DNA from 2 places in the Pseudomonas sp. 31-12 genome. Region 2 is predicted to be linked to the other one. Evidence: predicted binding sites of a transcription regulator. Region 2 holds the regulator's gene; the other holds the start of a gene.
What was found. The regulator FliA, encoded in region 2, starts transcription of late flagellar genes. The targets are predictions, from matches to a motif close to CTAAAGTTTNNNNNNNNNNNGCCGNTAA.

Region 1 (3,483 bases), 3.3 Mb from region 2:
CTGGGCCAGGCTGCGCACTTCATCGGCCACCACTGCAAAACCGCGACCGGCTTCACCGGCACGGGCCGCTTCGATTGCCGCGTTGAGCGCCAGCAGGTTGGTTTGTTCGGCGATGCCACGAATCACTTCGAGCACCTTGCCGATACGCCCGCTGTCGGTTTCCAGTTGGCGGATGACCGTGGCGGTATTGGCGATTTCGCCGCGCATTTGGGTGATGGTGTGAATGGTGCCCTGCATGACTTTTTCACCGTGCTGGGCGGACTGGTCGGCATCGTCGGCGGCGCGTGCCGCATCGGCGGCGTGACGGGCGACTTCCTGTGCGGTGGCCGACATTTCGTTCATCGCCGTGGCCACCTGATCGGTACGGTTGAACTGCTCGTTAGTGCCGCTGGCCATGAGGCTGGCGATCGAATTCAGTTCACCGCTGGCGCTGTCCAGGTCCTTGGCGCTGCGCTGCAACCGGCTGAAGGTTTCGGCGAGGAAATCACGCAAGGTGTTGGCCGCGACCGCCAATTTGCCAAGCTCATCCTGACGGGTGCTGGCCACGCGGTCAGCAAACTTGCCCTGGCTGAGTTGCGCGACGTATTCGATCAGTTTGCGAATCGGTTCGACCAGGTTGCGGTTGACCAGCCACAGGCTCAACAGCCCGATCAACAGACTCGAGACGAGCATCACAATGAGCCCCAGCAACACGGTGCGATCGGCTTCGGCGCTGATCTGCTTCGATTGCTCGGTCCCCTGCTTGCGCAATTCGCTGACCAGCTCGGTCATCTGTTCGCTGGCCGCACGGTCCACACCTTTAACCGCAGCGTCGCCTGCCGTTGGGTCGGCGCCGGCCGCCACGTAGGCATCACGGCCCTTCTGATAGGCAGCGCCCAGCAGACGGTGTTCATCACGCAGGCGTTCGATGCGGGTTTTCAGTTGCGGCTCGATACCTTTTTGCCCGGCCAGCTCACCGAGAATGCCCTGCACATCGCGCTGACGGTCTTCGAACTGCTTCCAGTATTTGTCCAGGTCGGCCGGTTGCTTGCCACGCAGCAGGACGTTTTTCCATTCCTGAACCTGCACCTTGAATTGCAGGTTGGCTTCATCGATCAACTGCGAGGTGCGCAACGGGCCTTCGATCAGGTTTGCGTAGTTCTGGACGCCGCTGGACAGAAAGTGAAAGCAGGCCAGCGCGATCAGCAACATCGCCAACAGACTGCCGCTCAGCAACGCGAGGATTTGTGCTCTCAGGGATTTTTGCAGCATCGAGTGATACTCATGACAGGGGTAATACACGCAGCAAGCGCGGCGTGAAAGGTGTCCGGACTTCCCTGTCTGCGACGTCGGCGGCTGGCCGAGGGCGCGCAACTTAACCTAAGCGTGATCGGCGTGCCAGAGCGGTTCTTGAATCCATTCCGACCATCGGCAACGCAATCGTTTGCGGTCACTTTATCGTCACAAAAACGTCATCCACAGTTGCGATGATGCGGCTCAAGTGAACCTGTAAAACCCGCGACAGGCGCCTCCCCTTGCGAGCCCTCATGAACCACAGCATCGACCAAAGCCATCGCGACCCGGACCTGTTCGGCCTGCTCTACGGTTTCAGTTTTCGCCCCGGCGAGCGTGGTCGGGAGATTGATTCGGCCAAGGCGTTGCAATGCCTGCAACAGCCGGACGAGAGTGACGAGTTTCTGTGGCTGCACCTGAACCTCGCGCATGCCGCGTGCGAGCGCTGGATGAAAAGCCATCTGGAGTTGCCGGACGAGTTTTTCGAAGCCTTGCACGAAGGTTCTCGGTCCACGCGCATCGAGCATGTGGATTCGGCGTTGCTGGCGGTGGTCAACGACGTGGTGTTCAACCTCAGCAGCATGGTGTCGTCCGATGTATCGACGCTGTGGGTGTGTGCCCGCAGTCGGCTGATCATCAGCGCGCGCCTGCAACCGCTGCACTCGGTGGACAAGCTGCGGTCCTCGGTGAAGGCCGGCGAGTGCTTTCGTTCACCGCTGGAATTGCTCGTGCATCTGCTGCGTGATCAGGGTGAAGTGCTGACCCAGATCGTGCGCAAGACCAGCCTGAGTGTCGATCACATCGAAGATGAGTTGCTGTCTTCACGGCTGTCGACCAACCGTGCCGAACTGGGTGCCAATCGCCGAGTGCTGGTGCGCCTGCAACGGTTGTTGGCGCTGGAGCCGGGTTCGTTGTTGCGATTGCTCAACCGGCCGCCGCAATGGTTGCAAAAGGAGGACGTGAAGGAGCTGCGCAAGTCCACCGAGGAGTTTGCGCTGATCATTAACGACCTCACGGCGCTGGGTGAACGGATCAAGCTGTTGCAGGAAGAGATCGCGGCCAACCTCAACGAGCAGAGCAACCGCACGCTGTTTACTCTGACCGTGGTCACGGTGCTGGCGCTGCCGATCAACATCATTGCCGGTTTCTTTGGGATGAACGTGGGTGGCGTGCCGCTGGCGGGGGACCCGGAGGGGTTCTGGATTCTGGTGGCGCTGGTCGCGACGTTTACCGTGATTGCGGGGCGCTGGGCGTTTCGCAAGCGCCAGGATTATTGAGCACGACTGAAGGCCTGCGCGAATCCCTGTGGCGAGGGGGTTTACCCCCGTTCGGCTGCGCAGCAGTCGTAAAACCTGCTGGCACGGGATAACTGGACGAATGCAGGGGGGCCGCTTCGCGACCCAACGGGGGCAAGCCCCCTCGCCACAGGGTATTGCGTAGCCCCCCCCCCGAACATTGGCGGTGAATTCTGATTAATGGATCAGCAAAACCCCCAAACCCTGATCCAAGGCAGTTTCTCTGTAACATTTGGCAACGATCATGACGAACACTCCTTCCTTCCTCAGGATTGTCCGTCATGGCTACGCCTTCCTACACCGCTCAAACGCAGGCTCCCGCCCGTAGCGCCAGACCGCAACTCGATAAAAAGCCCAGCCTGTTCACCCTCGTGGTGTTTTTCGGGGTGCTGGCCAGCGGGTTGTTGTTTACCGCCTACAGCCTGATACACGACATGAACGAACTCGGCACGGTGGTCACCACCTGGACGCCGTTTCTGCTGTTGGGCGTCGCACTGCTGATCGCCCTGGGCTTTGAGTTCGTCAACGGTTTCCACGACACCGCCAACGCCGTGGCCACGGTGATTTACACCAACTCGATGCCGCCGAACTTCGCCGTGGCCTGGTCCGGGTTCTTCAACTTCCTCGGCGTGCTGCTGTCGAGTGGTGCGGTGGCGTTTGGCATCATCGCCCTGCTGCCGGTGGAGCTGATTTTGCAGGTCGGTTCCTCCGCCGGTTTCGCAATGATCTTTGCCCTGTTGATCGCCGCAATCCTGTGGAACCTCGGCACCTGGTGGCTGGGCTTGCCGGCCTCGTCGTCGCACACCCTGATCGGCTCGATCATCGGCGTCGGCGTGGCCAATGCCCTGATGCACGGCCATGACGGCACCAGCGGCGTGGACTGGGCGCAAGCGACCAAGATCGGTTACGCGTTGCT
Region 2 (3,483 bases):
TCCCGTACAGGTGATCGCGGTGACCGGCGGCAAAGGTGGCGTCGGGAAGACTAACGTGTCAGTGAACTTGTCCCTGGCTCTAGCTGAGCTCGGCCGGCGCGTCATGCTGCTGGACGCCGATCTGGGGCTGGCGAACGTCGACGTCCTGCTAGGGCTGACACCCAAACGTACCCTGGCCGACGTGATCGAAGGCCGCTGTGAGCTGCGCGACGTTCTGTTGCAAGGCCCCGGCGGTATCCGCATCGTCCCGGCCGCGTCCGGCACACAGAGCATGGTTCATTTGAGCCCGGCCCAACACGCCGGCCTGATCCAGGCCTTCAGCGATATCGGCGACAACCTCGACGTCTTGGTGATCGACACCGCTGCGGGTATTGGTGACTCGGTAGTCAGTTTCGTTCGCGCAGCGCAGGAAGTCTTGCTGGTGGTCTGCGACGAGCCGACCTCGATCACGGATGCCTACGCGCTGATCAAACTGCTGAACCGCGATTACGGCATGAACCGTTTCCGCGTCCTGGCCAATATGGCCCAGAGCCCGCAGGAAGGTCGCAACCTGTTCGCCAAGTTGACCAAGGTCACGGACCGCTTCCTCGACGTCGCCCTACAATACGTTGGCGCGGTGCCTTACGACGAAAGCGTGCGCAAGGCTGTGCAGAAGCAGCGCGCCGTCTACGAAGCCTTCCCGCGTTCCAAGTGCGCCCTGGCGTTCAAGGCAATCGCGCAGAAGGTCGACACCTGGCCGTTACCTGCCAACCCGCGTGGGCACCTGGAGTTTTTCGTCGAGCGCCTCGTGCAACAGACCGCAGGACCCGTCCTATGACAGCCAGTGGCTACAACCTCTACAAGAAGTCGGCACGTGACGCGCAGTACGAGCTGATCGAGCGTTACGCGCCACTGGTCAAACGCATTGCTTACCACTTGCTGGCCCGTCTGCCGGCCAGTGTTCAGGTTGAAGACCTGATCCAGGCCGGGATGATCGGCCTGCTTGAAGTATCGACCAAATATGACGCCAGCAAAGGCGCGAGTTTCGAGACGTACGCGGGCATTCGAATCCGTGGCGCGATGCTCGATGAAGTACGCAAGGGGGACTGGGCGCCACGTTCGGTCCACCGCAATACCCGGATGGTCAGCGACGCAATTCGCTCGATTGAAGCTAAAACCGGTCGTGACGCTAAAGATCATGAGGTTGCGGCCGAACTCCAATTGAGTCTCGATGATTATTACGGGATTTTGAACGACACCCTGGGCAGCCGGTTATTCAGTTTCGACGATCTGTTGCAGGACGGCGAACACGAAGGGCTGCACGAGGATGGCGCGAGTGCACATCTGGAGCCGTCACGCGATCTGGAAGATGAACGCTTCCAGGCAGCGCTGGCGGACGCGATTGCCAATTTGCCGGAGCGTGAGCGACTGGTGTTGGCGCTGTACTACGACGAAGAGCTGAACCTCAAGGAAATCGGTGAGGTCCTGGGGGTCAGCGAATCGCGGGTCAGCCAGTTACATAGCCAGTGCGCGGCCCGTTTGCGGGGGCGTTTGGGGGAGTGGCGAGCGCGCTGAAGGCAGTGTGGGGACACTGCGAACGAGACCGGTGGAGTGTTGAACTGCATCGGTCGCGATCTGTTGTGCTCCAGACAGTCATCGAGTGCATTGCCGGATTGATTGAAATGGCGTGTCCAGGTGCTGGGCGCGTTTAAGACTGCTTGGAGGTCGAATTGGACAAGAACATGAAAATCCTCATCGTTGATGACTTCTCAACGATGCGGCGGATCATAAAAAACCTGTTGCGTGACCTTGGGTTCACCAACACGGTCGAGGCTGACGATGGCATCACTGCGATCCCGGTCCTCAACAGCGGCAGCATCGACTTTCTGGTAACGGACTGGAACATGCCTGGCATGACCGGCATCGATCTGCTGCGCCACGTGCGCGCGGATGAAAAGCTCAAGCACCTGCCAGTGCTGATGGTCACCGCTGAAGCCAAGCGCGAGCAGATCATCGAAGCGGCCCAGGCCGGTGTTAACGGCTATGTGGTCAAACCCTTCACGGCCCAGGCGTTGAAAGACAAAATCGAAAAGATTTTCGAACGCATCGGTTGAGCACTGCGTCACCGGGGGAGCTATGGACAATAACGAATCTTCACAGGGCGATTTTGAATCGACCCTGAAAAAACACGCGGTCGAATTGGTCAACAGCCTTGAAAAGGGCAGGTTCGGCGACGCGGTGCAACTGATCCATGAGCTCAATCAGACCCGTGACCGCGGCCTGTATCAGGAAGTGGGCAAGCTCACTCGCGAGCTGCATAGCGCGATCGTCAATTTCCAGATTGACCCGAACATGCCGCAAGCCGAGGAAGTGTCGCAGATCACGGACGCCACCGAGCGCCTGGGGTATGTGGTCAAGCTGACCGAGGCCGCCGCCAACCGCACCATGGACCTGGTGGAAAACGCCACGCCGCTGATCAACAGCCTGAGCGAAGAAGCCCAGTCGTTGAGCACGGATTGGGGTCGGTTCATGCGTCGCGAAGTCGGGGCTGAAGAGTTCCGCGAGCTGGCCCGGCGGGTCGACGGTTTCCTGACGCGCAGCAGCGAGGACAATCGCACGGTGTCGAGCAACCTTAACGACATTCTGCTGGCCCAGGATTACCAGGACCTCACCGGTCAAGTGATCAAGCGCGTGACCCAGTTGGTCACCGAAGTTGAAAGCAACCTGCTCAAACTCGTGCTCATGGCCAGTCAGGTAGACCGCTTTGCGGGTATCGAACATGACCGTGATGCGATGCTCGCTGAAAAAGATCCGCAAAAACATCTCTCTCAGGGTGAAGGTCCGCAGATTCATGCCGATAAAAGAGAAGACGTTGTGTCCGGTCAGGACGATGTGGACGATTTGTTATCCAGCCTAGGATTTTAGAGTTTTAGCATTTTAGGTTTTTTAGGTTTTTAGACCTCAGGAGCACCCCCTTAATGAGCTTCGGCGCCGATGAAGAGATCCTTCAGGATTTCCTGGTTGAGGCCGGCGAGATTCTAGAGCAACTGTCCGAACAGCTGGTCGAGCTGGAAAGCCGACCGGATGATGCGGATTTGCTCAATGCAATTTTTCGCGGTTTTCACACTGTAAAAGGGGGCGCCGGCTTCCTCCAGCTCAACGAGCTGGTGGAGTGCTGTCACATCGCCGAGAACGTGTTCGACATCCTGCGCAAGGGTGAACGTCGCGTCGACTCGGAACTGATGGACGTGGTTCTCGAAGCGCTGGACGCGGTGAACAGCATGTTCACCGAAGTGCGCGAACGCAGCCCTATCACGGCTGCCACGCCTGAATTGCTCGCGGCACTGGCCCGTCTGGCCGAGCCGCAAACGGCTGATGAAGCCGCACCGGTGGCTGAAGTGGTCGAAGCACCGGCCGCTGAAGAATCGGGCGACATCACCGATAACGAATTCGAGCAACTGCTGGACTCGCTGAACGCCGTCAAGGCTCAAGCCGAAGCACCGG

Region 1: a site for FliA is predicted at 1,367-1,394, ahead of DJ564_RS25020 (methyl-accepting chemotaxis protein). Genes of this name have one in related genera too.

The regions. Positions count from the first base shown of each region.
Region 1 is NZ_CP029482.1:5,299,778-5,303,260, forward strand. Features, by position in the region: gene DJ564_RS25020 (methyl-accepting chemotaxis protein) at 1-1,251, opposite strand, end outside; gene DJ564_RS25025 (transporter) at 1,527-2,549, shown strand; gene DJ564_RS25030 (inorganic phosphate transporter) at 2,849-3,483, shown strand, end outside.
Region 2 is NZ_CP029482.1:2,010,023-2,013,505, forward strand. Features, by position in the region: gene fleN (flagellar synthesis regulator FleN) at 1-817, shown strand, start outside; gene fliA (RNA polymerase sigma factor FliA) at 814-1,554, shown strand; gene DJ564_RS09300 (chemotaxis response regulator CheY) at 1,722-2,093, shown strand; gene DJ564_RS09305 (protein phosphatase CheZ) at 2,116-2,904, shown strand; gene DJ564_RS09310 (chemotaxis protein CheA) at 2,958-3,483, shown strand, end outside.